Regions from separate parts of the Paenibacillus sp. EB106-06-01-XG199 genome, predicted to be linked through region 1. Evidence: riboswitches for the same ligand, from Rfam matches in the RefSeq annotation. Region 1 holds a riboswitch; each other region holds the start of a gene.
The links. A riboswitch is a leader RNA that binds a small molecule or an ion and turns the genes downstream of it on or off. The one in region 1 is predicted to bind thiamine pyrophosphate.
Positions count from the first base shown of each region.

Region 2: it holds a riboswitch for thiamine pyrophosphate, as region 1 does, so the genes downstream of both, thiC (phosphomethylpyrimidine synthase ThiC) here and AC3WT9_RS32155 (thiamine phosphate synthase) in region 1, are expected to answer to the same signal.
Region 3: it holds a riboswitch for thiamine pyrophosphate, as region 1 does, so the genes downstream of both, AC3WT9_RS24380 (ABC transporter substrate-binding protein) here and AC3WT9_RS32155 (thiamine phosphate synthase) in region 1, are expected to answer to the same signal.

Region 1 is NZ_JBYTDQ010000016.1:25,432-35,219, forward strand. It holds gene AC3WT9_RS32130 (citrate/2-methylcitrate synthase) at 1-232, shown strand, start outside; gene icd (NADP-dependent isocitrate dehydrogenase) at 329-1,624, shown strand; gene mdh (malate dehydrogenase) at 1,644-2,585, shown strand; gene AC3WT9_RS32145 (hypothetical protein) at 2,708-3,133, shown strand; gene AC3WT9_RS32150 (SDR family oxidoreductase) at 3,487-4,356, shown strand; TPP riboswitch at 4,505-4,607, shown strand; gene AC3WT9_RS32155 (thiamine phosphate synthase) at 4,720-5,328, shown strand; gene thiS (sulfur carrier protein ThiS) at 5,380-5,583, shown strand; gene AC3WT9_RS32165 (thiazole synthase) at 5,889-6,653, shown strand; gene thiH (2-iminoacetate synthase ThiH) at 6,683-7,840, shown strand; gene yfbR (5'-deoxynucleotidase) at 7,865-8,500, opposite strand; gene AC3WT9_RS32180 (fumarate hydratase) at 8,606-9,788, shown strand, end outside.
Region 2 is NZ_JBYTDQ010000011.1:129,894-139,681, forward strand. It holds gene AC3WT9_RS29315 (response regulator) at 1-557, opposite strand, end outside; gene thiC (phosphomethylpyrimidine synthase ThiC) at 757-2,535, opposite strand; TPP riboswitch at 2,640-2,746, opposite strand; gene AC3WT9_RS29325 (NAD(P)-dependent alcohol dehydrogenase) at 2,851-3,909, opposite strand; gene AC3WT9_RS29330 (SDR family oxidoreductase) at 3,964-4,782, opposite strand; gene AC3WT9_RS29335 (PadR family transcriptional regulator) at 4,813-5,355, opposite strand; gene AC3WT9_RS29340 (P-loop NTPase family protein) at 5,509-6,363, opposite strand; gene AC3WT9_RS29345 (cellulase family glycosylhydrolase) at 6,688-8,130, opposite strand; gene AC3WT9_RS29350 (iron chaperone) at 8,410-8,781, opposite strand; gene AC3WT9_RS29355 (AraC family transcriptional regulator) at 8,862-9,746, opposite strand.
Region 3 is NZ_JBYTDQ010000007.1:239,063-248,850, reverse strand. It holds gene AC3WT9_RS24395 (ABC transporter ATP-binding protein) at 1-130, opposite strand, end outside; gene AC3WT9_RS24390 (ABC transporter permease) at 150-911, opposite strand; gene AC3WT9_RS24385 (thiamine-binding protein) at 908-1,201, opposite strand; gene AC3WT9_RS24380 (ABC transporter substrate-binding protein) at 1,242-2,312, opposite strand; TPP riboswitch at 2,438-2,548, opposite strand; gene AC3WT9_RS24375 (hypothetical protein) at 2,622-4,019, opposite strand; gene AC3WT9_RS24370 (hypothetical protein) at 3,997-4,218, opposite strand; gene AC3WT9_RS24365 (hypothetical protein) at 4,339-5,802, opposite strand; gene AC3WT9_RS24360 (pyridoxamine 5'-phosphate oxidase family protein) at 6,050-6,490, shown strand; gene AC3WT9_RS24355 (response regulator transcription factor) at 6,761-7,435, shown strand; gene AC3WT9_RS24350 (sensor histidine kinase) at 7,432-8,859, shown strand; gene AC3WT9_RS24345 (ABC transporter ATP-binding protein) at 8,931-9,788, shown strand, end outside.

The DNA.
Region 1 (9,788 bases):
GCTGATCACCGGGCAGAAGGGACTGAAGCCAAACGTGGATTTCTACTCGGCTTCGGTATACACGCAGCTTGGTATTGAGCGGGAGCTGTTCACGCCTATTTTTGCCATCAGCCGCGCTTCGGGATGGACAGCGCATATTCTGGAGCAATATGTAGACAACCGCATCATCCGCCCGCGTGCAGAATACACTGGGATGTCCGAACAGAAATACGTTCCCGTTGACGAGAGATAAAGGCGGCCCTTGCGGGCCGCTCCACCCCTCTAGTAGAATGAATGTACGCATGTGCTAACCAAACCAAACTAAACTTTTTAGGAGGATTCCCCACAAATGTTGAAACTAGAAAAATACGATCTGCCGACAGAAGGCGAACAAATCACGATTGAAGACGGCAAACTGGTGGTTCCGAATCATCCGATTATTCCTTTTATTGAGGGTGACGGCACTGGCCGCGACATTTGGAAAGCCTCTAAACGGGTGCTTGATGAAGCTGTAGCCAAAGCTTACGGCGGTGCAAAAAAAATTGCCTGGTATGAAGTATTTGCCGGCGAAAAGGCCTTCAATACATATGGTGAATGGCTGCCTAATGATACGCTGGAAGCCATTCGTGAATATATTGTAGCTATTAAAGGCCCGCTTACTACTCCAATCGGCGGCGGAATCCGTTCTTTGAATGTGGCGTTGCGCCAGGAACTGGACCTGTATGTATGTTTGCGTCCAGTGCGTTATTTCGATGGAGTGCCTTCACCGGTGAAACATCCGGAGCTGGTGGACATGGTTATCTTCCGTGAGAATACAGAAGACATTTATGCGGGTATCGAGTACCAGGAAGGCTCCGAGGCTGTCAAGAAAGTAATTGAATTCCTGCAGAAGGAAATGGGTGTGAACAAAATCCGCTTCCCGGAAACCTCCGGAATCGGCATCAAGCCAGTATCTTCCGAAGGCTCGAAGCGCCTGGTGCGCGCTGCAGTTGAATATGCGATCAAGCATGGACGGAAGAGCGTAACGCTTGTGCATAAGGGCAATATCATGAAATTTACCGAAGGTGCGTTTAAGAACTGGGGTTACGAAGTGGCTGAGCAGGAGTTCGGCGACCAAGTATTCACCTGGAACCAATATGATGTCATCAAGGAACGTGATGGTGAAGCTGCGGCCAATGCTGCCCAGAAGGAAGCGGAAGCTGCCGGAAAAATCATCATCAAGGATGCAATTGCCGACATCGCTCTGCAGCAGGTATTGACCCGTCCGACCGATTTCGACGTGATTGCTACGCTGAACTTGAACGGTGACTACTTGTCCGACGCGCTTGCTGCTCAAATCGGCGGCATCGGCATCGCTCCGGGAGCGAACATTAACTATTTAACAGGGCATGCTATCTTTGAAGCAACACATGGTACGGCTCCGAAATATGCCGATAAGGACGTTGTGAACCCGGGTTCGGTCATTCTTTCCGGAGTAATGCTGCTGGAGCATTTGGGCTGGCAGGAAGCGGCTGACCTTATCTACAAAGGAATGAGTACCGCCATTAACAACAAAACAGTGACTTATGATTTTGCCCGTCAAATGGAAGGCGCAACAGAGCTGAAATGCTCCGCGTTTGCCGACGAAATTATCAATAATCTGTAGTCTTGTAGGAGGGTATCTCTTGGCCATCAAACGTTATAAAATTACAGTCGTGGGTGCCGGCTTCACTGGCGCTACCACGGCGCTTATGCTTGCCCAGAAGGAACTCGGCAACGTGGTGCTGCTGGATATTCCGCAGCTCGAGAACCCGACCAAAGGCAAGGCGCTTGACATGCTGGAAGCCGGTCCTGTGCAGAAGTTCGACAGCCAGATTACGGGAACCTCAAGCTATGAGGATGCTGCGGATTCGGATATCGTGATTATTACGGCAGGCATCGCCCGCAAGCCTGGCATGAGCCGCGATGATCTGGTGAATACCAATGCGGGAATTGTGAAATCGGTCTGCGAAAATGTGAAACGTGTCGCTCCGGAATCCATCGTAATTATATTGAGCAATCCGGTAGATGCGATGACTTATGTGGCTTACAATGCACTAGGCTTCCCCAAAAACCGGGTAATCGGACAATCCGGTGTGCTGGATACGGCCCGCTACTGTACTTTTATCGCCCAAGAGCTTAACGTTTCGGTTGAAGATGTACGCGGCTTTGTGCTGGGTGGACATGGCGATGATATGGTACCGCTCGTACGCTATTCCAGCGTAGGCGGCATTCCGATTGATACGCTGATTTCCGCAGAGCGAATTGCGGAGATTGTACAGCGTACACGAGCCGGCGGCGGCGAGATTGTCAGCCTGCTCGGCAACGGCAGCGCTTATTACGCGCCAGCGGCTTCCTTGGTCCAGATGACTGAAGCGATCCTGAAGGACAAGAAGCGGATTATCCCGGTAATCGCCCTGCTTGAAGGTGAATACGGTTATGATGGGCTGTTCATGGGCATTCCGGCGCTGCTGGGTGCGGACGGCATTGAGAAGGTATATGAACTGGAGCTTACGGCAGAGGAGAAAGCGGCTTTGGATAAGTCGGCAGATTCGGTACGTGCCGTTACTTCGGTAGTTAGGATTTAAGCAGTAACCTGCGGGAGCCCCCATTTTAGAAATTATAATGGGGGTTTTCTTTTCTTCTATTTGTTGGTTAGGTATAATTGAAGTGTAACTAAAATCACTGAAAACATTAGAGGAGGTATGTTATGGGTCACTTTTTGTTTTTTCTACATATGATCGGTACATTGGCGCTGGGCTTTTATCTGGTGCTGCCGTTTGTTCTCGGGCGTGTCCAGAAGCTGAGCGTCCCTGCGAGAGAAGGAACGCTTAGCGCTATCGGCGGCTTCAACCGCTTCGCCCAGTACGGTCTGGTCATCCAACTGCTGACTGGCGGCTATATGATGACGAAGGGTGAATATTCGGTACCGTGGATGATCGTGGTGGTTGTTCTGCTGCTTGCTATGTTTGCACTCGGCGGCATCATCAGCAAACCATTGCGTCTTGCCGCAGCCGGCATGCGCGAGAACCGTGACGTATCCGCAGAGACAGGCAAAATCCGTACCTTGAGCCTGCTGCTCATGGTGGCGCTGGTGCTGATGGTGTTTTTTATGGTGTACAACAGCATTATTTAAGACTTCCTTCATAGAAAGACTACAGAAAGCCCGCCTCCGGATTGACATGGAGAGCGGGCTTTTGGGTGCAGACATTACTTCAGGACAAGTCTATCGGGTACCACCCAGCCATGCCGCAGTCACAGTCTGCATATATCTGCAACTCCATTGCTGGATTAGTGCTTTCTCTGTAAAGTATATCGCCTTCCCCGGCAAAAACAACTGACATTTTAGTTTGACCGCGCCCAAGGTGTGGTAAGTAACATAACGTAAAGCAAATAAAGAGATGATCTGCAGGTGCATAAACCAGACACCCTGAGCCAACCCTAAAACGATGAGTAACCAACAGGTACACAGCGAAAGGAGAATGGATCATGCCAGACAACACGCAAACCAAAAAAACATTACCTCCGCAGGTGCAGGACCGCCAGCCCGGAATTGAAAGTGAAATGAATCCGCTGCCGGAATTCGAGACCTCAGCCTATAAGGCGGCGGGCAAGCTGCTGGGCAAGGCGGCTCTGATTACAGGAGGAGACAGCGGTATTGGCCGGGCGGTTGCCGTTCATTTTGCGAAGGAGGGTGCGGATGTCGTTATTTCCTACCTCAATGAGCATTCCGATGCCGAAGAGACTAAACGCCAGGTAGAGCAAGAGGGAAGGAAGTGCATTCTGATCGCCGGCGATATCGGCGTGGAGGCGTTCTGCCAGGATCTGATCAATAAGACAGTGGAAGGACTCGGCAAGCTGGACATCCTGATTAATAATGCGGCAGAGCAGCATCCGCAGGAGAAAATTGAGGATATTACCTCTGAGCAGTTAGAGCGGACATTCCGCACGAATATTTTTTCGATGTTCTATTTGACCAAGGCAGCCATGCCCCACCTGAAAAAAGGGTCCACGATCATCAACACGACTTCGATCACAGCCTACCGGGGCAGCCCGCAGCTGCTGGACTATTCGTCCACCAAAGGGGCGATTCTCAGCTTTACCCGTTCTCTGTCGATGAACCTGGCGGACAAAGGCATCCGGGTTAATGCCGTAGCGCCGGGTCCAATCTGGACACCGCTTATTCCGTCGACCTTTGACGCGAAGAAAGTCAGTGAATTCGGCGGCACGCAGCCAATGAAACGCCCGGGACAACCGGAGGAGCTGGCTCCAGCCTATGTATATCTGGCTTCCGACGATTCATCTTATGTAAGCGGACAGGTAATGCATGTGAACGGCGGCGAGGTCGTAAACGGCTAAATGCGGTTGCTGATTCCATTGCTATGCATAATTAGAGTCTGGAGCGGAATCTTGGGTTCCGCTCTTTTTGATGCAGGCCTCTTTTAAAGGATGGCTCTTCAAGGAATAATATGTTAGTATATGAAACGTTAAGCGTAATTGAATATGGATTTGTCACTAGGGGTGCCGCAAGGCTGAGACGAACATACCCGTTCGGACCCTTTGAACCTGATCTGGTTTATACCAGCGTAGGGAAGTGGAGAACGAATAACTGCAGCGGGGCTGAATGGCCCGGTATTCCTGTATATATTCCAGACTGCCTCCTTTACGGGGGTGGTCTTTTTTGTGTTTGCCGGTAATGCAAAAGAACAGGAGAAGGTGAACATGTTGAAAGAGATACATTTGATCTCGGATGGAAAGCAAAATCCGGCGCAGTTTGTTCAACTGGCTGCGGCTGTGCATTTCATAGTGGATTATATCCATCTCCGGGAAAAGGCAATGTCTGTACGGGAGCTCATGTCTCTGACGGAGCAGCTGATCATAGCAGGGGTTCCGCCTTCCAAGCTGGTGATCAACGACCGGGTAGACGTTGCGCTGGCCGCAGGGACGGGCGGGGTCCAATTGGCTTGGCACAGCCTGCCGCCTGCCGCAGCACGCGGCATAGCACCGGGCCTGCGATTGGGAAGGTCGGTGCATTCCCCGGAGGAGGCGGCCGAATCCGGCCGGCAGGGAGCGGACTTCTGCCTGTTCGGGCATGTGTTTCCCTCGGCCTGCAAGCCGGGGCAGCGGGAACGCGGATTGCAGCAGCTGGCTGCGGCTGTCCGCTGCAGCAGCATTCCGCTGATCGCCATAGGCGGAATTGAGCCGGGTAATGCCGGTAAGGTTCTGGCAACGGGTGCTGCCGGAATTGCCGTAATGTCCGGAATATGCAGTGCGGGAGATCCTGTGGCCGCCGCTACAGCCTACAGATCAGCAGTTCAGGCCGTACCCTAAGCCTGAAGCCATGAATAATGCTCCTGCACCAGTTAAAGGAGGTGAGCAAGCATGAATTTGATCGTGAATGGAAAAGGCGGGGCCTATGAAGAGAGCTGCCGGACTGTAGCTGATCTGCTAAGCCGGTCAGAGTGGGCCGGGAGACTGGTTATCGTGGAGCTGAATGGTGAGATCGTCGGCAAGGACGTTTACGAAGATACGCTGCTGAGCGAAGGTGACCGCGTAGAGCTGGTCCATTTTGTCGGCGGGGGCTGAAGCCGGTGTGTGTTGCCGGATGAAAGCAGTAAGAGGCAAGAAGCAAGAGGTAAGACGTAAGACGTAGGAAGTAAGAGGTAAGACGTAGGAAGTAAGAGGTAAGACGTAGGAAGTAAGGGGTAAGACGCAAGACGCAAGACGCAAGACGCAAGACGCAAGACGTAAGACATAAGACATAAGACATAAGACATAAGACGTAAGAAACAAGAGTTAAAGGTAAGACATAAGAGGTAAGATCAAAACTCAGCGTATCAGCAACAGAAGCACCGCATTTAAGCGGAGCCACTATCTCAGGAGGCGATTGTATGCAAGATTCTTTCGTTATCGGCGGAATTCCTTTATCCAGCAGGCTGTTTATCGGAACCGGAAAATACAGCCGCAATACCCTTATTCCCGAAGTGATTGCACGCTCGGGTTCACAGGTCATTACTGTGGCTCTGCGCCGGGTTGATACGGAGAGCAACGACAACATTGTTACTCATATTCCCTCCCATATGACGCTGCTGCCCAATACCTCTGGTGCGCGCACAGCCGAAGAAGCGGTGCGTATTGCCAGACTGGCCAGGGCGGCAGGGCTGGGCAATTGGGTGAAGATCGAGGTGATTAATGATCAGAAATATTTGCTGCCTGACAATATGGAGACGGTTAAAGCCACGGAAATATTGGCTGCAGAGGGTTTCGTTGTACTGCCGTATATGAGCCCCGATCTTTCGGCAGCTATCCGGCTCAAGGCAGCCGGAGCTGCCGCTGTTATGCCGCTGGGTGCGCCCATCGGCTCGAACCGCGGCCTGCAGACCAAGGAGCTGCTGCGGATTCTGATCGCAGAAGTGGATCTTCCGGTGATTGTTGACGCCGGTATTGGCAGACCTTCCGAGGCTGCTGAGGCGATGGAAATGGGAGCATCCGCCGTGCTGCTGAATACGGCAATTGCTACTGCGCGTGATCCGCTTCTAATGGCGGAGGCATTCCGTGAGGCGGTATCGGCAGGGCGCAAGGCTTATCTGGCCGGACTGGGGCCGGTGGAGGAGGCGGCAACGGCCTCTTCGCCGCTGACCGGCTTTTTGTTCTAGCCAATGGAGAGAAGGAGGGAGGAAAGAGCATGAGCTTTTATGATACGCTGACCCGGCTGGAGCAGCTTCCTTACGAGACATTATGGAAGCAGTATACTGCCGTGGATGTGAAGCGGGCGCTTCGTTTGGAGCATCTGGACGAAGACGGGCTGATGGCACTGCTGTCTCCGGCGGCGGAGCCTTACCTGGAGGAAATGGCGCAGAAAGCGCAAAGATTGACACGTACGCACTTCGGGCATGTGATGCAGCTGTTTACGCCGATGTATTTGGCCGATTTTTGCGTGAATCATTGCACTTATTGCAGCTTTAGCTCGATTTATGACTTTCCGCGCAAAAAATTGACACTGGAGGAGGTCAGGCAGGAAGCAGAAACCATCGCCGCTACAGGCCTGCGCCACATTCTTATTTTGACTGGCGAATCCCGGAGTGAAAGTCCGGCCGCTTATGTGAGGGAGTGCGTGAAGGTGCTCCGTGACTATTTTTCTTCTGTCAGCATTGAGGTTAATCCGCTCTCTACGGAAGAATACAATGAACTGAGGCTGGCAGGGGTAGACGGTCTTACCTTGTATCAGGAGGTCTACCATCAGGAGACCTATGGGAAGCTGCATGTGAAGGGTCCGAAGAGAGTCTACCGCAACCGTCTGGATGCACCCGAACGCGGCTGCCGCGCCGGGTTTCGATCTGTGAATATTGGTGCCCTGCTGGGGATGTACGATTGGCGCCAGGAAGCTCTGGCCACTGCCCTGCATGCGAGATACTTGCAGGATAAGTACCCGGAGTGCGAAATCGGCTTGTCGATTCCCCGCTTTCGCCCGTATCTCGGAGAATTCAATCCGGCAAGTGATGTAACCGACCGTGCGCTGGTGCAGATCATACTGGCTTACCGACTGTTTTTGCCCCGTGCGGGCATTTCATTGTCCACGCGGGAACCGGCAGCTTTGCGCGACCATCTGGTCCATCTCGGCATCACTAAAATGTCCGCAGGAGTATCCACCGAGGTAGGCGGGCATACCCTTGAAGGCGGAACCCCGCAGTTTGAAATCTCGGATGGCCGCAAAGTGCATGAAATTACAGAAATGTTGTATGCCAAGGGACTGCAGCCGGTTTTCAAAGACTGGGATATCCTGACAGATCCGCTCCATTCACCAAAGATTACACCGCCCCATCAGGTGGACTCGCTGCGTTAATAAAAAGCGATCAAATTGCTGCATTCAATCTGCCGAATCCGCCCCGGTCTCACTGCTCATGCCAGCGGACAGCTCGTCCAGCGACATTTCAAACCCTGGAGCCATATGGGCCAGGAAATAATCCATCTCCGGCAGTTCCAGTACGCGCAGCTTCGTCGCGGTCTGCTCTTTGGCAGCAGCGAACTCGCGGTTGCCTGCAGCGACCTCCCAGACGCATTTCAGGTAGGCGTCCAGCACGTCCGCTGCTTTGACATAGCGCAGCAGCCCGGCATCCTCTGAGCCGGGCGGGCTGTCCTGCGGCTGCAGGAGCGGCGCGTAGACCGCACTTAGCTCCGGCGGAATCATCGCCGCCAGACGTTCGGCGGCGACCCGCTCCATGTCGCGGAAGCTGGACAGCAGCCGCGGGTTGTTATGTTTCACCGGCGTAGCGATATCGCCGGTGAATACCTCGGAGGCGTCGTGGAACAGCGCCATCACGGCAGCACGGTCGGCATTTAGCGACCGCCCGAAATGAGCGTTGCCGATCGAGCACAGCATATGGGCCAGCAAAGCTACCTGGAATGAATGCTGCGCCACGTTCTCCGGGGCGGTGCTGCGCATCAGGCTCCAGCGCTGAATATATTGAAGACGATACAAATAGGCTGAAAAATGGTAGTTCAATTTTTAAGTAACCCCTTTCATGAGCCGATTAATATGATATTATAATAACTAATTGTAACAGAGTTTAGACAACCTGGAACTGATGGAGAGGAGTCCTGAATGAAGATGCAGCATTTTGAAGACAGCATTTATAATCTGATCGTAGAGACCTCCACAAATTTGCCGGGCGATGTGCGCAGGGCAGTAGCGAAGGGGCGCGCGCTGGAAGACAGGGCGACCCGCTCGGGACTTGCTTTGACCACGATTGCACAGAATATCGGAATGGCTGAGCTTCAGGTATCACCGATCTGTCAGGATACGGGGATGCCGACGTTTATTATTCATACACCTGTAGGCGTTAACCAGATAGAAATGAAAAAAGATATACACAGCGCCATTGTCCGGGCGACCCAAAACGGCAAGCTGCGTCCCAATTCGGTAGATTCGCTTACCGGTGAAAACAGCGGAGACAATCTCGGCGCCGGGACACCGGTAATCCATTTCGAACAATGGGAAGAAGAGGGCGTAGATGTCCGGCTCATCCTGAAGGGCGGCGGCTGCGAGAACAAGAATATCCAATACAGCCTTCCGGCAGAGCTGGAAGGACTGGGCAAAGCTGGCCGTGACCTCGACGGCATCCGCAAATGTATTCTCCATGCCGTCTATCAGGCACAGGGACAGGGCTGCAGCGCGGGCTTCATCGGTGTGGGCATCGGAGGAGACCGCACGACAGGCTATGAGCTGGCCAAGAAGCAGCTGTTCCGTAAGGTGGAGGATATCAACCCGGTAGAGGATCTGGGCAAGCTGGAAAATTATATTATGGAGAATGCCAACAAGCTGGGCATCGGCACGATGGGTTTCGGCGGCGAAGTCACGCTGCTGGGCTGCAAGGTGGGAGTAATGAACCGGCTTCCGGCCAGCTTCTTTGTCTCGGTGGCCTATAATTGCTGGGCCTTTCGCCGCCAGGGCGTGTTGGTTGATCCTGCGACCGGCAAGATCAGGGAATGGCTGTATGAGAGCGGCACGGGGATTTCCGTTGATGATGCTGGAGTATCTTCGCCCGAGCCGGTAAGTGTACATGCCGCAGGAGCTGCCGGGTCCGGTGTCGTTCCCGAGGATGCCACGATTCCAGGGGCTCCGGCTGTTTTGCCGGCCGCTGAAGCTGCTGAAGGAGCAGGGCAACCTGCAACGGCCGGCGGATCGCGCGAGGTCCGGCTGACGACGCCGATCAGCGAGGAGGATATCCGCAGCCTGCGGGTTGGCGATGTGGTAATCCTGTCCGGGGAAATGCACACCGGCCGCGATGCGC
Region 2 (9,788 bases), on a different contig from region 1:
GCAGCGGGTTCGTCGCCAATATCAGCAATTAGCAGCACGAAGCCCGGTAAGGGGAACATCCCCCGCAGCGCTTCCTCGTCGTACTCCACTGGAAAGCCTGAAACCAGTTTGTCCAGAATATAGTCTGCGGATTGCAGCTTGTCGCTTCTCCAGTCCACATGCTGAAGCAGCGGAATCCGCTGCGCGGTTTTTTTCAGCACGGCAAGCAGGGAAGCGGCCTCCAGTCTGGGCTTCAGGATATAGTCGGCAACCCCGCTTTGGAAGGTTGAACGCACATATTCGAACTCACTGAAGCTGCTAAGCACGATCACCTCAATTTCCGGATACATCCCCTTGACGAGCCGGATCAGCTCTTCCCCGTCCATCACAGGCATAACGATATCGGTCAGGATGATATGCGGACGCTGTAATTCAATTAATTCAAAAGCCTCTCTTCCGTTGGAGGCCTCGCCTGCAATCTGAAACCCTTCCCCTTCCCAATCCAGCAGATGGATTATCCCCTGCCGTACCAGCATTTCATCGTCCACCACCAATATTTTGCAGAACGTTGTGTCCATGGCTTCTCCTTTTTGCGAACAAAAATACACTGAAAAAACAAAATGAAACCCGCTTGATTAAGGGGTTCCATCTCACCGAAACAAACTTATCCACCAGAAATGAAACAGCTTTCATAATCTGATTTACATTATAGGTATACGCCCGGAGACTGTCAATTGAGAGGGGGAGGGCGATTAGCGGCAGTCCCGGACCGACGGTTTATTTATAGATCAGACCTCCGCCTTCCTTAAACTCTTCTGCTTTATCCCGCATCCCTGCGGTAATCATCGCTTGCTCCGGTTCTTCTTGTCCCTCCTGCACCCTCGCCGTATCGCGGATACCATGAGAAATGCGCATACTGCAGAACTTGGGTCCACACATGGAGCAGAAATGAGCCGTTTTGGCCCCTTCCGCCGGAAGGGTCTCATCATGATATTCCAGCGCCCGTTCCGGGTCGAGCGACAAATGGAACTGGTCCCGCCAACGGAACTCGAAGCGCGCTTTGGAGAGTGCGTTATCCCGATCCTGCGCGCCCTTGTGTCCTTTGGCCAAGTCGGCTGCATGGGCGGCAATTTTATAGGTGATGACGCCTTCCCGCACATCATTTTTATTAGGCAATCCTAGATGCTCCTTCGGGGTAACATAACACAACATCGCCGTGCCGAACCAGCCGATCATCGCCGCTCCAATAGCCGAGGTGATATGGTCATAGCCGGGTGCAATATCCGTAGTCAGTGGTCCCAGTGTGTAAAAAGGAGCGCCATGGCAAAGCTCAAGCTGTTTATCCATATTCTCTTTGATCAGATGCATCGGTACATGGCCCGGGCCTTCCACCATCACCTGAACATCATGCTTCCAGGCAAGCGAGGTTAATTCACCCAACGTCTCCAGCTCGGCAAACTGGGCTTCATCATTAGCATCGGCAATGGAGCCTGGACGCAGCCCGTCACCCAAAGAGAACGCCACATCATAAGCCTTCATGATTTCACAAATATCCTCGAAATGTGTATAAAGAAAGTTCTCCTGATGATGGGCCAGGCACCAGGCCGCCATAATCGAACCCCCTCTGGAGACGATGCCCGTCATTCTTTTGGCCGTTAATGGGATGTAACGCAGCAGTACCCCGGCGTGAATGGTGAAATAATCCACTCCCTGCTCCGCCTGCTCGATCAGGGTGTCCCGGTATACCTCCCAAGTTAAATCCTCGGCCTTGCCGTTTACCTTTTCCAAAGCCTGATAGATTGGCACTGTCCCGATAGGCACCGGAGAATTGCGGATAATCCATTCACGGGTGGTGTGAATATTTTTACCCGTCGACAAATCCATGATGTTATCCGCTCCCCAGCGGGTAGCCCATCTCATCTTCTCTACTTCTTCATCAATGGAAGAGGACACCGCCGAATTCCCGATATTAGCATTGATCTTTACCAGAAAATTCCGCCCGATAATCATCGGCTCACTCTCCGGATGGTTAATATTCGCTGGAATGATCGCACGGCCGCAGGCTACTTCCTCTCTAACAAACTCAGGAGTTACATTTTCCCGGACTGCGATAAATTCCATCTCCGACGTAATCAGGCCTCTGCGGGCATAATGCAGCTGGCTGACATTGCGGCCCTCTCTGGCTCTCAAGGGACGACGTTGCAAGCCCGGAAACACCTCTGCCGCCGGCTTCTCTGTGAGATTCCCGTTATCCTCCGGCTTAACCGCTCTTCCCTCATAAGATTCGGCATCTCCCCGCTCCGTGATCCACTGAAGCCTGTGAGGCGTTAACCCCTTGCGGATATCGCTATAGGCTTCATCGTTAGTATAAGGCCCGCTTGTATCATAGACACGGACAGGAGCATTCTCCGCTTCTCCGGCCGTACCCGTGGTTCGGCTTAATGTAATCTCGCGCATCGGAACTTGAATATCAGGCCGTGAGCCCTCCACATACACCTTGTGACTTCCCGGAAAAGCACACAGATCAACCTCATGTTTCTTCTCTTGATTCAGCATCTTATTTCCTCCTTAAGGTTTGAGTAAATAAGAAAACGCGCAAAAAAGCCGCTCCACATGGAGCGGCTCAAAAATCCATATAAGGCTAACGCCAACAATGAAATAAAAGTCCGGCTCCACTTTCCTACGCTGGTATAATCCAGATCAGGTTCAAGGGTCCAGGAATGCATTTTTCCCGTCTCAGCCTATTCAGGCTCCCCTAGTGGTTTCTTATTTAGTTATGTTAAAGTTACAGAGAAATCCAGCAATTGTCAACCGGTGTTCTTATAAAGGAATTGGCAAATCATAAATATCGATTGCATCAGATGAGCACTGTTAGCTTAGCTGACTTTTTATGCACACGATAATTTTCCCTTTCGCACGGCCTTCTCCAAGATCACGAAGGGCATGGGCCGCGCCGCTTAACGGATATTGCCGATCAATAACTGGCACTACGTAGCCTGCTTCGACAAGCTCCTTCCAAACCATTTGATCCTCGTGGTTCGGCTTATGGATTAGAAGTGCTATTTTCTTTTTTTCAAACCAGGCAGACAGCGGTGCAACCAACAGAGCCAGGAGGATATAAGAAAAGGAACCGCCGACCATGACATACGTACCGCCTGACGTTAGTGCGCGCTTCATCGCGACAACCGGACGGTTTCCAACGACATCGAGGATTAAATCGTATCGTTGTCCGCTTGTGGTGAAGTCATCTTTGGTATAATCCAATACATGATCCGCCCCGAGGGTACGCAGCATATCCAGCTTCTCGGCGCTGTCAACGCAGGTCACTTCCGCTCCGGCCCATTTGGCATATTGAACCGCAAACGTACCCACTCCGCCACCGCCCCCATTGATCAGAACCCGATGGCCCTTTCGCAGCTTTCCTTTGTCACGCATGCCCTGCAAGGCTAGAACGGCTGCCTGAGGAATAGCCGCTGCCTGCCCGAAGCTCAGGCCTGCCGGCTTTGGTGACAAGGCTTTCTCGCTGGCACATACATACTCCGCAAATCCGCCCCAGCCGCAACCGGAAAGGTCCCCGAAAACCTCGTCCCCCGGCCGGAATCTTTTGGCATTGGCACCCACGGCGATGACCCGTCCTGCGATATCTGCGCCAAGAATACGGTAACGGGGTTTACGGAGCCCGCCAAGGCGGTTCATGAACGGTTTGCCGCGGAGGAGATCCCAATCCCAGGAATTAACAGAGGCAGCGTGGACCTCGATCAACACTTCATGGTCTTGCGGTGCAGGGATATCCACTTCTTCAATACGTAAGACTTCTGGCGATCCGTAGGTATCATAGACCATCGCCGTCATCGTGCGTGCTACTCGTTCGCTGGGTAAGCCTGTATCCATCATCTCTTCTCTCATGGTCATTCTCCATTCGATAGGCATTTTATTCTCCAAGGAAAATGTAATTCCCTTTATTAGAATAACCGTCTTCCTCTTTTATGAAAAATGCTGAGCTATATTACTTAGATACTCTTCCTCAACCGTATTTTTCTTCATACTTATGAGCATTTTCGCATCTTCTCCCACTACATAACGGAATTTGCTTGTACCGTCTGTGGCCGCTTGATAAATAGTGTCAGCTACAAGTGCTGGTGCCGAGGCATAGTCTGGAGCTTTTTCCATTTCCCCTAATTTACCCAGAAAGGCAGTAGTGAATGATTTATAATCCGTTAAGTCATCATTAAAAAAGAACTCCATCGATCTTCCGCCAAAGTCCGTGCTAATGGCTCCTGGTTCAATCAGCTTTACTTTGATGTTTTGTGATGCTAATTCAAAAGATACGGATTCAGAAAAACCTTCTACCGCGAATTTAGTGGAGTGATACAGAGACATCGTAGGAAAGGTCACGATCCCTCCCATTGAAGAGATATTGATTAGCAACCCTTCCTGATTAGATCTAAAATGTGGCAACATGGCTTTAGTCATACTAATAAGACCAAAAACATTCACTTCAAATTGTCTTCGGATCTGCTCATCCGTAGCTACTTCTATAAGCCCCATTGTCCCGTATCCGGCATTGTTCAGGAGAACGTCAATTTTACCAAACCGCTGGACAGCTTCAGCTAATGCAGATTGGATGGTATCTGTTTTCTCAACATCTAACCGCAACACCAACACATTGTCCAATGTGATGAATTCAGTTTCTTTTTCAGGTGCACGCATCGTGGCTACTACGTTCCATCCTCTTTCAGCAAAATGTTTTACTGTAGCTCTCCCAATGCCGGATGAAGCACCCGTGACAAAAATTGTTTTCAATAAAATCCCTCCTAAATGTATCAGAATTCGTTAAATACTGCTATTCCCTTCCACTAACTGCTCCATGCTTAACAATCCCTCGGCAATGGTTGCAAGTTTAGCTTTATATTCTGCTATCCCAATCTGGATGCAAATGATCTGGGCCGGGTGCATTTCAGCTTTATAATGTGAATACTGCTCTAATAACTGATCTAACTTTTTTTGTGATTCCTCTTGTACTTGCTTCAACCAAAAAATCACCTTGTCATACCCCACAAATCGGCCAAAATAAAGCCTCATCATAAAATCGGATTTCTTACTACTGTCTCCCTCTAGTGGCGCTAGTAAATAGTCGTTAAAACAATCTCGCCCTTTAGCCGTTATGTTATAAACATTCTTATTTGGCTTACCTTTCTGGGGCACAATTTCCTTGGTTATTAATTCTTCCTTCTCCATGCGGGCAAGCGTAGGATAAATCGTGCCATAACTAGAGCTATAGAAATTAGATAACACATTCTCCAATAACTGCTTTATTTCGTAGCCAGTCAACGCTTCTTTCATGAGCAAGCCTAAAATAACATCCTGAGTGTTCAAGAATAGCTCCTCCTTATTTAAAGATATCTACACATCACACTTAGCAATATAACAGACCAATATATATCAAGTCAATATATAAGACTTAAGTAAAAAAAAGCCGAGTGAAATCAGCAGTGAATGCCTGAAATCAACTCAGCTTGTCATATGTGCTTAATTTACTGAACTAAAGTATTCTGATAAAATCCCCACCAAAACTTGCTTATAATCATTTAATTCATAAGAAGAGTTATTTACTTTTTTCTTGGTTAAGTTTATGCCGTTAAATATCTCTTCTTCCAATTCTTTTCTTGCCTTCAGTACCTCCAAGGTTCCTTCTAACCCTGTATAACCCTGCTTTTTTCCATACCCTTGGTTAGTATAATATTCAATAAATCCCTCCGACCATTCTTTAGGTCTTTCCCTAACGGCCTTTCTGAAAGAGTGATCAAGATTGTTCTGCTCTACGTAAAGCAGCAATGGATTCAGCCGCTCCACAATCGCTGCCAGTTCCAGCACATAACTTATAACGTCTTCCTTCTGTGCACCATATTTAATCATCCCAATGGTTACAGGGTTTTGTATAAAACAACAATCAAAAACAAAGGTGTCTGAGCCATTTAAAACACTTGCTGCAAATCCCTTCCAACGCTCTGTTATCAGTTTCCTGTTTTGATCAAGCGACAATTCATAAACATCATTTTTGGTAACTGCCTGCAATAACTCATCTGGAAAATCAGGCCCATATTCATTTGCGATTTTTCGATATTCCAGGAAATAATGGTTCCCTTGTTTAATCACTCGATTATTCAACAAATCCCGAAACTTCCCATGGGTACTCAATAATTCATTGAATTCATTTTTCTCCAAATAGGCGACTCCCTCATAATCCGCTGGATGCTCCAAATCCCCTTCTAAAAACAGCTGAGATTTAAGGTTCATTTCCGTAAGAATTTCATGGACTAATTGAGCCGTTGTTGTTTTCCCGAATCCTGGTAATCCCTCAATCAAGACTAACTTCGGTTTCATAATAAAATCCCTCCAATCATTATTAGGAGGATATGTAGGTTAGGAGTGATAGAGATACGGTTTCCCACAACATTAAAAGCGGATACCCTAAGGTATCCGCAGAATGGGTTTACATTACACCTTTCCCTGCATACCCTGTAAGCTCAAAGAAAAGCATGCTGAATAAAATAGTGTAATCACTATTACAGGCATCCTTTCGCATTGTTAATCTTTACAGAGTAATCCACATGATCAGGTTAACGCTCCTTTGTATGCATCTCTATTAGTTAGATTAACATTGAGCAGAGTTGAATTCAATCCGGGAGCCTTCTTCAAACCACCCCGCTAGTTTAGCTGATACAGATTCCACTTTTGCGCGTTTGAGCCATTGTCATCCCAAATTTGAACATTGGTTCCATTTTCAGTACCAGCAGCAGCGACATCCAGAGCTTTCCCGCTGTTGCTGGCAATCAATTTATAAGCACTTCCAACTTTAACAATGCTCCACTTCTGATTGGAGCCGCCGCCATAACTCCATAATTGCACATTCGATCCATTGGCAGTCCCCATCTCGGCTACATCCAAACCTGTATTGCTATTGACGTTAATAACCTTATACAAGCCTCCGCCAACATCTGTGATTATCCATTGCTGAGCGCCCGTTCCGTTATCGTCCCAGATCTGTACATTTGTGCCGTTTGCAGTGCCTGCAGCAGCTGCGTCCAAGGCTTTACCGCTGCCTACATTAACCATTTTATAGGTTTTACCAGAAACGATACCGTCACTTGGAGGTGTCGCTGACTTTATCTGATCTCTGACAAATTTACCAGATGCCGTTAACTGCGCGTCAGACCATCCTCCATAAGGGCTTGCGCCAGGCACCAATGCAGCCGAGGCTTCCGTTTTATCACATAACGACCAGTTGGTCCAACTCAGTTTTCTGTCTTTCATAAAATCCGTCCATACTTTAGATTCAGCAAGGAAAGGACCACCGTCTCCAGAAGCGTCACTCGTTCCCCACTCTGTGACGAATACGGCCACACCTTTGCTCCTTGCATAATCAATACGATCTCTCAGCCATGAACCGTGAGTTCCAGCATAGAAATGTGTTGTATACATAATGTTGCTTTGGGCGATGGGGTTATTGGCGGCATCATGCACATCCTGGCTCCATGTTCCGGTTCCTACGATAATGATTCCATTCGTATCAATGGATCGGATGACCGGAATCATTTCCTCTGCATATGGCTTAATGTGGCCGTTCCACGTAGCATATCCATTAGGCTCATTGGCGATTTCATAGATCACATTCGGATAATCCTTATACAAATTGGCCATTTCTGCAAAAAAACCTTTTGCCTGTTCTTTATAAATATTCGGATCTTTTTCACCCAGCACATGCCAATCGATAATCACATAGATTCCCAGATCAATTGCGGCCTGTACAGCTTCTTTCACCTTATTTTTTTGCGAAGGATCATTGATATAGCCGCCATCTTGCGTATACATAGCTGGCCGGAATACAGTTATTCCCCAATTGTCTCTCATCCATTTCATGCTATCATAATTCACGTACTGCCCAAACCACTGCAACCCATGGGAACTCATCCCCTTTAATTGGATCGCTTCTCCTGCCTGATTCACTAATTGGTTCCCAGAAACTCGCAGTTGGCCATTTTGGGCTACGACTGAATTAGCCTCGGCCTTCACTTTTTGCGGTAGGACAAAAGATACGGTCATGAAGGTGATAATTAATGCACAAAAAACCGCAATCATTTTTTTGACCATATAAAGCTACCTCCTTAAATGGTTTGCTGCACTTTCCCGTGCTCTATTTTCCGAATAGATTCATCCCCCCCTTCACCAAACTTGCAAATCTATGGGGTGCCTTATGAAATCCCTATACTCAGTAAACGCTTACATATTCTGTTATATTATACAATCAGCAAACGGTTTTTAATACCAAACAATCTCAAGTTTCCAGAAAAAAAAGTGAAGCGCTGTTCCATTCAGCACTTCACCTTTAATATGTTGAAATCCAAGCAGCTTGCTCGCTTCTTGACGACTTTATTTCCGCCAAAAAGTTGAACAATCTGCCTTATCCAGAATGTTAAACTCAATCATTTTCTCAAGCAATGAGAAATTAACCGGACTATCCCAACGGATACGTACCAACTGCTTGGTATGATCATAGCCAGCCTGCACAATTTCAGCAGAAAAATGATGAATCCCTGCGATTTCAGGGGCAACAGCCATATGATGTTTGGCTACGCTAAAGCCAATAATGTATGTGCCATGATCGGTGAACATAGGCTGATTCCAGCCAATTTTCGGCATTAGGTTTGGAAATTTCTTGATTACCCAAGCGAGAACCACTTCCACACGGTCCCGATGTACCGGGTTATCAATTTGCGCCAAATATTCTGCAAAAACTTCCATGTCATCCCCCTAAAATAAAATTTATTAATGTATTTAATATACCCTAGTTTGCTTAATAAAAAGCACTTCACTCCACAAAATTAGTAATTATCCGTTTTTGATTTTCTGTAGGCTAAGGGTGTCATATTCATCTCCTTTCTGAATCTTTCTATAAAATAGCTGGTGCTGTTGAATCCAACCTTATAGGCAACTTCTGTAACATTAGATTCTGCTTGTTGCAGTAAGGCTAAGCTTTTTTGTATTCGATAATCCATAACATAATTCAACGGAGTTATCTTTAACATTCGTTTGAAATATCGGCAGCATTCAGAACGGCTCAGTTGGCCTGCTCTTGCAATATCATCTAAAGTGATTTTTTCAGCATAATGCAAATATATCCAACTCAACATTTGCTTCATCCGATGGCTCTTTACCATTTCCATCTGGTCGTACTCTAATTGAAAGCCATTAATGATTAAGTTTTTCCAAATTAGGGTCAGGTGCATGGTAATATCGATTTCAAAGTAGGGGGATTTTTGTTGAATCCATTGATTTATTTTCATAATGGCATCTAATATATTTTTCCCCCAAGGCTTATTAGCATCTATAAATAAATAGGGTAAATTAGTCGCTTGAATATAAGGAGTTACATAGGTTGTATACAGCTCTTGTGATAAAACGAAATGAGGAGAAACATTTAAACAGATATAGACACAACCCGATTCTTTCTTTTCTTCGGCCATGTGTAGGCAGCCACTATTTATAAATACCCCATTACCTTGTGGTACTACTAATTTATCTTCATTTATTTGAAAGATTGCTTCCCCTTTTATAACCAGAACAAACTGAACTTCATCATGCCAATGAAGCGGTATATATCCATTTATATTTTGACTAATCGTTGTTTCGTAACATGCAACCGGTAGTACGACCGTTCGATGCTCAGTGAGCTCTTTTAAGTTTTGATCAATCATGAAATTTTTAATTTGCAAATGACCACAACCTCAATATATTTATACTTTAACATC
Region 3 (9,788 bases), on a different contig from region 1:
GGGTTTCGCGGCGGCGGTGGGTGAAGGTTTTGGAGATTCCTTTTACCTCAAGTGCAGGCGGTAAGGTCCTGGCTTCAGGAATGCCGGCTGCTTCAGTGCCGGATGGCGGGTTATCTGTAATATGCGGCATTGTCGGCCATCCTCCTTTTCTAGGAACTTTTGCGCGGCTTCCAGCGCACCAGCCATTTCTCCAGCAGCGCGATAAGTGCGAACAGCACAAGACTGAGCAGCACGATGATGGCAATGGCGACGAATACGCGGTCTGTGCGGTAAGCGGATTTTTGCAGCAGCATGTAGTAGCCGATGCCCTTGTCAGCTCCGATCCATTCCGCGACAACAGCGCCCATTACGGCGTAGGTGGCCGAAATTTTAAGCCCCGAGAACAGGGCGGGCAGGGAGCCCGGAAGCTCCAGCTTGGTGAAGATCTGCCATTTGTTCGCGCCGGCCATCTTCATATAGTTCAGCATGGTCCGGTCGCTTTGCATCAGGCCGCCCATGGCGGCGACTGAAACCGGGAAGAAGCAGACAAGTGTAATCAGGACAACCTTCGGCAGCAGCCCGAAGCCGAACCAGATAATCAGCAGCGGCGCGAGCGCAATCGAGGGCACATTCTGACTGAGAATGAGCAGCGGGTAGAGAGCTCTCTTGAGCCAAGGCAGCAGATGCAGCAGCAGGGCAACAATAAGACCCACGCCTGTGCCGATGGGGAAGCCGATCAGGGTAAGGCGCAGCGTAGCCGCTGTATGTGCCCAAATGCCGGAAGCATTGCCCGAGGTTTCCCGGGCGATATCGCTTGGGCTGGGAAGGATCCATGACTCGATATGGAACAGGGATACCGAAACTTGCCATAACCCCAGAAAAAAGACGACCGCCACAAGGGGCGGCCAAATCTGTTTCCAATACGATCTCACGGCCGGTATTTCTCCGTCAGTTTGTCCATGCTGATTCCATTCGGGTTATGGGCGATTTTGATCTGGGAGATGACGCTCGGACTGCCTGCGGCAATCAGCGCTTCATGCATCTGGCGCACAACCTCAAGCAGCTCGGTGATGTCGCCCTCCATCGTGGTCTCCAGCGGGTTAACCTGATGTTTTACACCGGATTTCTGAATCACTTCGATGGCTTTGTCCACGTAAGGAATCGAATCCTCGTTGTTCGGAGTTTTGGGAATTACCTGAATGCTTAGCAATGTATTGGCCACAATATATCAATCCTCTCAGTTTAAATCACTTCATCCTTAATCAGTTAGCTGGCAAAAACTCATTCGTAAATGTGCTTGGAACATCCAGCGGCTGATCGAGCAGCTTCAGGCCATACATCCAGTCGGCGTAATCCTGCCAGACCTCGCTCTTCTGCTCGCCCCAGCGGACGGCATCATCCTTGTATTTCGGGCTGAGCCATTTCTGGCTGGCCAGGACCAGCTTGGGGTCCAGCTCAGGAACAGCTTTGGAAAGAATGGCTGCGGCTTCCTCCGGCTGATCAATGGCGTATTGATAACCTTTCGAGGTAGCCTTAAGGAAAGCCTTCACCAGCTCCGGATGTTCGGCAATTTCCTTCTCGCTCGTAGTCAGTACCGGCGTGTAGTAATCGAGCTGGGGTGCATAATCCTTGAGGTAGAGCATGTCGAGCGGTTCTCCGCGCAGCTCCGCTTCAATCCCGGTCCAGGCATAGAAGATCCAGGCAAAATCAATGTCGCGTTTCACGGCGGTGAAGAAGTCCGCTTCACCGATGTTCACCAGCTTCACCTTTTTCACATCTCCGCCTTCGGGGTCCATAATGGCTTTCATGGCCGCTTCTTCGGCAGGGGAACCCCAGCCGCCGTAGGTTTTGCCTTCGAAATCCTTCGGTGTCTTAATATTGCGGTTTTTCGGTGCAGCGAACCCGGAGGTATTATGCTGAATGATAGCGGCGATGGACACAAGCGGCACCTTCTGCAGGCGGGCCAGCGTCAGTGCCTCTTGGGCACTGATGCCAAAAGCGGCTTCGCCCGAGGTAACCATCGTGTCGGAACCGGCAGCGCCCGGCTGCACGATTTCAACATCCAGCCCTTCCTCTTCGTAATAGCCCAGCTCTTTTGCCGCATAAAGCCCGGTATGATTCGTATTCGGCGTCCAGTCCAGCGCGACCTTGACCTTGGTCAGCTCCTTCGGAGCGTCCGTTGCTGCCCCGGCAGTGGTTTCAGGAGCAGCGGTGCTGTTCCCGGCAGTCTCTGCCGCATTCCCCCCGGAGTTCCCATTGCTATTGCCGCATCCGGCAATGGCAAAGACCAGCATGCAGGTGAGGCTGAGCTTTAATACTTTTGTGACTCCCATTTCTCTTCTTCTCTCCTTCCAGCAACCCTAGTCTTCCAAATTCTGAATAGTCCCATACAAAAAAGGTGCCCCGAGAATCGGGACACCAGTTACTTGCGCAAGGTTGTGGCTTGGGCCATAAACGGCCGTAAGCGATTGACGATTCCTACGCTGGCATTATCCAGATCAGGTATAAGGGTCAGTATCTTGTGGGATACAATCTCAGCCGGCCAATTCCAGCACCCCTGGTACTATGAAGTTATAGGTATTGCTGTGTTCTTACGGTGTATTATAGACGCCTGCTCCATAGTTGTCCAGTAGCAACTCTGCTTAGCTATCAAGCTTCAGCGGCAGGCGCCACGGCCCTTTGAGCAGAAAATGCGGCTCGGACAGCTTAAAACGCAGCTTATCCTCCCCGGGTTTTGTTTCTAAATGGAGGGTCTTCATCACGCCGTAGGTCTGGTCCGTATTCACCCAAGAGAACGAGCTGTTGTCCGCCTGCCCCGGATAGCGAATAAGAAAATGCTTCAGCGTCCGCAGCTTTGCGGCATTGAAATTCACATTCACATCGACGCTGGCAGCCGTCTCGCCGGTACGTTCAATGCGGGTGAACTCTACCGGAAAGCCCGCGATTTCCGCGCGTGTGTGGAGCATTTGCTCCTGGCCGATATCAGGCAGCGGAATCTCTACTTCTGCAGATACAGCGTCATGATCTGAAACTTCAATATAAGGAATGAAGACCGTATAAGGCCAAGCGCCCGCCCCGGCAGTCTCATGAAACCGGAAGTCGGAAGGATAGGACATGGATTCAGGCTGCTCCAGTGCCGCCTTTTCTCCTGCTGCGTTCTCTATATAGAGACCTGATCCAGGGACCAGCGGCTCCAGTCCGTAAGCATGGACAGTCAGCCCGGATTCCGCCGTCAGAGTGGGCAATAACTGGACACGGACAAGCCCGCCGCCAAGGTCCACCGGAAAAGCAGTAATCCGCACATCCTGCTGTATATCGCTTGCGCCGAGTTCCCCGAGCTCCTCAGCTGTCTTCGGAGCGGTGAGCTGTAACGGACCAACGGTTGTGCCGACCAGATGCAGGGTTAGAAGATTATTCTTCTTCAGTTGCAGCGGTTGAGTTGAACTGTAGCTGCCGTACCACTCACTCTCCGAGGACGAACGCATGTAAGAGGTGAAAGTATAGCGGTTGCCGCCGATATTTGCCTCAAATTCGCTGACTTCAGGGACTTTCCGGCCGCGAAGCGTAATACTCCCGCCAAGCTCTTGCAGGAGAACGGCATCTACGGTCAGACTTCCGTCCCCCAGAGCAATATCATAGGATTTGCCCAGCACATAGATCCGGTCACCGGGGCTGTTCTCCACGACGGTGCCGAAGCCAGGAAGGAAACTCAGCGCCTTTCTTAACCCGGCCTGTACCTCAGGAGAGAAGGCGAGCATACCGGCAGCAATGAGTATTACCGCTGCTGCGGCCGCGAAGATATTCCGCCTCCGGGATCTCCGGGCGAAGGAACGGACGGTGTGGACAGCGGCTTCAGGCTCCAGACGGGCAAGTGTACGTGCTTTGATGCGGGCGAGCGAAGCTGTCTCCTCTTCGTCTGCCAGGTGCGGACCTTGGTTAATCTCCGGCAGTACACCTAAGGCAAGTTCCGCATCACTGAAGTTCATAGAATCAATCATTCCGAACAGGCGCTGTTCCTCAATTTTCATGTCTTTGGCCATGTTGCGCCTCCTTTCCCTGACTCTCAGACAGGCCTAGCGCCTGCTTGAGCAGCGTCCGGCAACGGTATAAGCGGCTTTCGACTGCCTTTTTACTGAGACTGAAGGTTTGCGCAAGCTGATCAAGGCTCTCATAGAGGAAATATCTGCGCAGAAACAGGCTGCGGTCCGGTTCGCCCATCTGCTGCACGCAGCCGATCAATTCACTGGCCGTCTCGCGGGAAAGAACTTCCTGTTCGGCGGAAATTTCGTTCCGTGCAGCTCCGGCAGCAGCAGCTTCCCCGGTTCCGCCCCGGCGCTCATGATAGTTTCCGGAAGCTTATCAATCCTTGGTATAAAATCTTTTTCTGCGGCGGCTGCGGATTCCGTTCCACAGCTCTTTCAGCGTCAGGAGGATGCTGACGAGGATCCCGGTGAAGGTGAGCAGCAGTGCCAAATATTCAAAAGGAGAGTATTCCAGCATTTTGCTCCATTCAATGCGTCCCTTCAAGTCTTCAATAACCTGGTTCATCCCGTAGATGCCGCTCACCACTGTAAAGACAGTCAGAATCATCAGCAGCGTATCCCGGCGTTTAGCCTGGAATTTCTCCTGGTACTGGAACAGGTCGTTCAGGGTCATTTTGACTTCATCAAAGAGGGCATCATTGCCGTATACTTTGCGCAGCTGGATGAAGATCTCCCGGCCCTGCGACTGTGAAATCAGCTCCAGAAAATAAAACTTGGCCGAAAACTTGTTAATCAGGAAGATCAGATTCTCAATTTGATCATAATCGTGGTTGATACGCAGCCGGGAGTGGAGATTGGAAAGCTTCAACAGGACGATTTTGTGGAAAATACTAAGGAGCAGCCCGTAGTAATACTGCCCGTACATCTGATTGACCAGTGGAGTGGCTACCTCCGGTTCGGCCCGGCTCAGGCAGCAGAAAGTCTGCTCGTTGGTCATATAGTAGGTATCCGGCCCCCAGCGGTTGTACGAATGTGCCTGGCAGTACTCTTCGATATACTCGGGATCGCTGGCGCTGATATAGGGTTTTCCGTACAGATTCAGCCCATCCAGCTGGGAGGCGCGGTAACGCAGCTCCACGCTGATCTCGTCTGCATCCTCCTGCCGGTTGAAGCCATAAAAGGCTTGGACCAGCATTCGTTCGTCTACGAAGAAGGGAAGTGTCTCAAAATAGGCCCCGTCAATTTCCGATTGGTCCATAAACGGCTGCAGGCCATCGGCCAGATTCCTGAACACAAAATCCTCCACCTGATCGAAGGTTTTGTCCTGGTAATGGATATAGGTATGTTTGTCCTGGTAGGAGACATCCTCGAGTGTGCGGAAACGGTCGGCGAATTCCAGCGCTGTGCTGAAGGGCAGGTTCTCTTCCTCGATGCGGACTCTTACGGTCAGAAATCCAAGCTGAAACGGACAAATGAATACATCCGTCGAGAGTACCCGGAAGTTTACGGATTGCTGTGTCATTTCCAGCCTGCAGGCCAGATTGTTTACCCGGGAAAACCGGCGGAAGGAATCTTCTTTATCCTTGTCCCGCGGGAATAAGACATGGGCTGCGAACGGCAGATAGCTCCGCTCCATTTTCTCATGGGATACGCAGTAGCCTTCGCCGTAATAAGCATCCTCCAGCTCTTTGTTGTTGAGAAAAAATCGGGTGAAGCCGTCAAGCCCAAGCTGCCGGGCCAGGCTCTTGTCCTCACCGTCCTTGATGGAGAAGGGGAAAATAAACTGCAGCAGAACGGTATGTAGTGTAGGTTCGGTGTGTTCGGAGAAATGCTCAGTCATTAACGATTCCACCCTTATGCACAGGATTTTGACATCTTCTATATTACCCTAATTTCCAGGCTGCCAAGCTGAGTGAAAATAGGATTCCTGCAATAATGGCCAGCGTCTGCAGCCACGGCGATGACATACACCCAGCCCCAGGGCGGGAGAAAAGCATAAGTGAGTTCATGATTTTGCCCCGGATTCATTCTGAACCGGACGGGTACACTATAATAAGCACACATATTGGAAAGGAGCTGTTTCGTCAATGGATAACAATGAGCTGGAGCAAAATATCATCAAAGCGCTGGATGACAATAAGTTCGGTTCCTTCGGCACGATAGAAGCCGGCAACAAACCTAAGGTGCGTTATATGGCAGTATTTCATGAGGGGTTAAACATTTACCTCGCTACCAACCGGAAGACGCATAAGGTAGAAGAGCTGAAGGATAATCCGCATGCTTTTTTGCTGCTTGGATATGAAAAGGGCGGCGGCAAGGATGTGCTGGAGATCGAAGCAACAGTCGCCGTTACCAGGGATGAAGGCTTACGGGCCAAAGTATGGGACCAATCACTGGAGAAATGGTTCAAAGGACCGGATGATCCTGACTATGTCATTCTGGAGCTTACACCGGCACGGATAGAGTATGTCGGCAAAAACGAAGAGCATGGCGTTTGGCAGCCTGCGGCCGCAGTTAACGGCAAATAAACCTAAGATATGAAACAGCTGGCCATCGTAAACCCTACGGTTTATAGATGGCTTTTTGCCGTCCGGAGGATAGCTGGCTTATGGTAAATCATGTTACAATTAGAGGGCTGAAAATTTGAAATTTAGACGTACTCGATAATGTTACCGGTCCGGTTCCTTTGGTGCTAATCAATACAACCTATACCCTCCCCGAAGCGCAGACGGTAATCCGCCGCCTTCGGGTTTTTATGATGTCCTGCCATTTCCACCGAGAAAGGAATTGAAAGCTAAATGAGCGTTACATTGTTATATGTTGAAGATGACAGGGAGATTGGCAGTGCGGTTTCCGCCGATCTTCGGGAACGCCAGTATGCCGTCCGCTGGCTGGAGAGCGGTGAAGGGGCAGTGGAGGCGGCTGCCGGCTGTCAGTTAGCCATTCTCGATGTCATGCTGCCCGGTCTTGACGGCTTCACCGTTGGGCAGCGGCTGAAGCGGACGTATCCGGGGCTGCCAATTCTGATGCTCTCCGCCCGCACCTCCATCGACGATAAGCTCCAGGGGCTGGAATTTGCCGATGATTATTTAACCAAGCCGTTTCACCCGGATGAGCTGGTCGCACGGATTGAAGTCCTGCTGAGAAGGAGCGGTGCTGCGGCACCTGCACCGATAAGGATTAAGCATCTGATCGTCCATGAAGGGGAACACCTTATTCAAGAAGCGGCAAGCGGCAAAGAAATCCTGTTAACCGGCAAGCAGTTTCAGATATTCTCCTACCTGCTCCGCCATCTTGGGCAGATTCTGACCAAGGAACAGATCTATGAAGCCGTCTGGGGTGAGGCTTACATAGAGGGGGACAAGACACTGATGGTACATATCCGGTATTTGCGCGAGAAGCTGGAGCTTGACCCGGCTGCACCCGAGATTATAGAGACGGTCCGGGGAATCGGCTACCGGGTGAGAGCATGAGGGCCATTAGGCGCTTGTATAAACTGCGCAGTTCGCTGCTTTCCCGCTACCTGCTGATCATTATTGCAGCGCTGCTGTTCCTGCCTGTCATGATGACGGCAACCTTTGTCGGATACGGCCTATTCAGCGCATGGACCCGGGAAGGTCCGCCTGATGAGTATGCCCCTTACTCCAGAATCACCAAGCTGGAGACCATGTGGCATCAGGAAGCGCTGGATCTGCTGGGCAAACCGCCGGAGGCGATCAATGAGCGGATGCGGCAACTCAGCAGTGAGTATCCTTTGGCCGGGATGTTCTGGGTAGACAGCCACGGGAAAACCAGGCTAAGCCTTATGCCGGAAGATCCCGAGCTGCAGAAGCAGGTAAAGGGTGATGCTTTGCCCGCGCAGTGGAGTGCTGCAGAGGCGGTTGCCTTTATGAAAAAGAGCACAGAGCTTAATCCGCTCGCCATTGTCGCCTTTGTAGGAGACCGTGCGGAAGCCGGAGAAGGTTTTATGGTGATGCAAATTCCGGATGCATTGAGGGATGAAGAAAGTATTGATGGGCTAAGCTCGTGGTATTTAATCGTTCTGGTTTTGTTTTTTGCCGGCTTCATTGTGGTGTCGCTGCTGTTCTTCATAGGGATCCGGACCCGGCTGCTGCGCCTGCAGACGGCGATGAGTTTCACGGGCGGGGCCGGAATTCCGAAGCCCGTTACTTCTGGCGGCAGAACGGATGAGATTGGCCGTCTGGAGGAGGCCTTTAATACGATGGTGACTGAGCTTACTGCCAGCCGGTCTAGAGAGGCGGAAGAGGAGGGGCTGCGCAAGCGCCTGGTTTCCGATCTGTCGCATGATTTGCGGACTCCCCTCACCGTAATCCGTACTCATCTCCATGTGCTGGGCAAGGAAAGCCTATCGCCGCGCGGGCAGGAATCGCTGGAGCTGATGGATGAACGGATTGCCGGGCTCAGCGTGCTGATCGAGAATCTGCTCTCTTATAATCTGCTCAGCAGCGGAAAGATAACGCTGAAGCTGGAGCGCAGGGACGTGCTGCGGCTGCTGCGCGAAAGTGCCGCCGCCTGGTATCCGCTTTGGGAGAAGGAAGGGTTCCAGGTTGATATTGACCTGGAGGGTGAACCTCTATACTGGACTATAGACGAGAGCTGGTTCCGCCGGATTCTGGACAACCTGTTTCAGAATATCCTGCGCCATGCCCGCTGCGGACTATATGTAGGCATTGCGCTGGAAGTCCGGGACAGCCGCCCTGTGATTATCGTCTCGGACCATGGCAAGGGAATGATGAGCAACTCTGACTCCAAAGGGGCAGGACTTGGTTTGTCTATTGTAGAGCTGCTGCTTAAGCGGATGGAGCTGGAATGGACGGTCGACAGCAGTGAGCAGGGTACCTCTATTGTCATTTCTCAGCGCCGGGATAAAATTTAAACGAAATTTAAACTTGCTGCCGCCGCTCTTTTAACCTTGGGACGTTATGCTAGTTACCGAGGTGAACGAGAATGAAAGAAACTGTGATTGAAACAAAGGATTTACTGAAGGAATACCGCGGCCGGGCTGCGGTGGAGCGTTTGAACCTGAATATTGGTAAAGGTGAAATTTACGGCTTTCTTGGACCCAACGGCGCAGGCAAAACAACGACTATCCGCATGCTGCTGGGGCTGATCAAGCCGACATCGGGGCAAATCAAGGTATTCGGCCAGGAGCTCCGTAAAAACAAGCTGCAGATTCTGCGCAAAGTGGGGTCGCTTGTGGAGTCCCCGTCATATTACGGGCATTTGAGTGCACTGGACAATCTGGAGGCGATCCGCCGGATTCTTAATGTGCCTAAGCAGCGGATCGCCGAGGTGCTGGATATTGTCTCGCTGACAGGAGAAGAAAAGCGGCCTGTGAAGGGCTTCTCGCTGGGCATGAAGCAGCGGCTGGGTATTGCTGCCGCACTGCTCGGGAGTCCGGAGCTGCTGATCCTTGATGAGCCGACCAACGGACTTGATCCGTCAGGTATACAGGAGATCCGCTCGCTGATCAAGCGGCTTCCGGAAGAGCAGGGAATTACCGTGCTTGTGTCCAGTCACCTGCTGAGCGAAATTGAACAGATGGCGGATACGGTCGGCATTATCCGCCAGGGCAAGATGGTTTATCAGGACTCCATTGTCCATCTGCAGCAGCAGGCGGCAGGAGACCTCCGGCTTGCCGTATCCGAGCCGGAAGCAGCACTGGCGCTCGCCTTGCGAAGAGGCTGCGGCGGTGAAATGCAGGAAGGGCGGCTCGTGCTGCCGCGGATGAGCGATGCCAGAGTGGCGCTCCTGATTAAAGAACTGGTCGAGGATGGACATGCAATCTACAGGGTGGAAGAACGC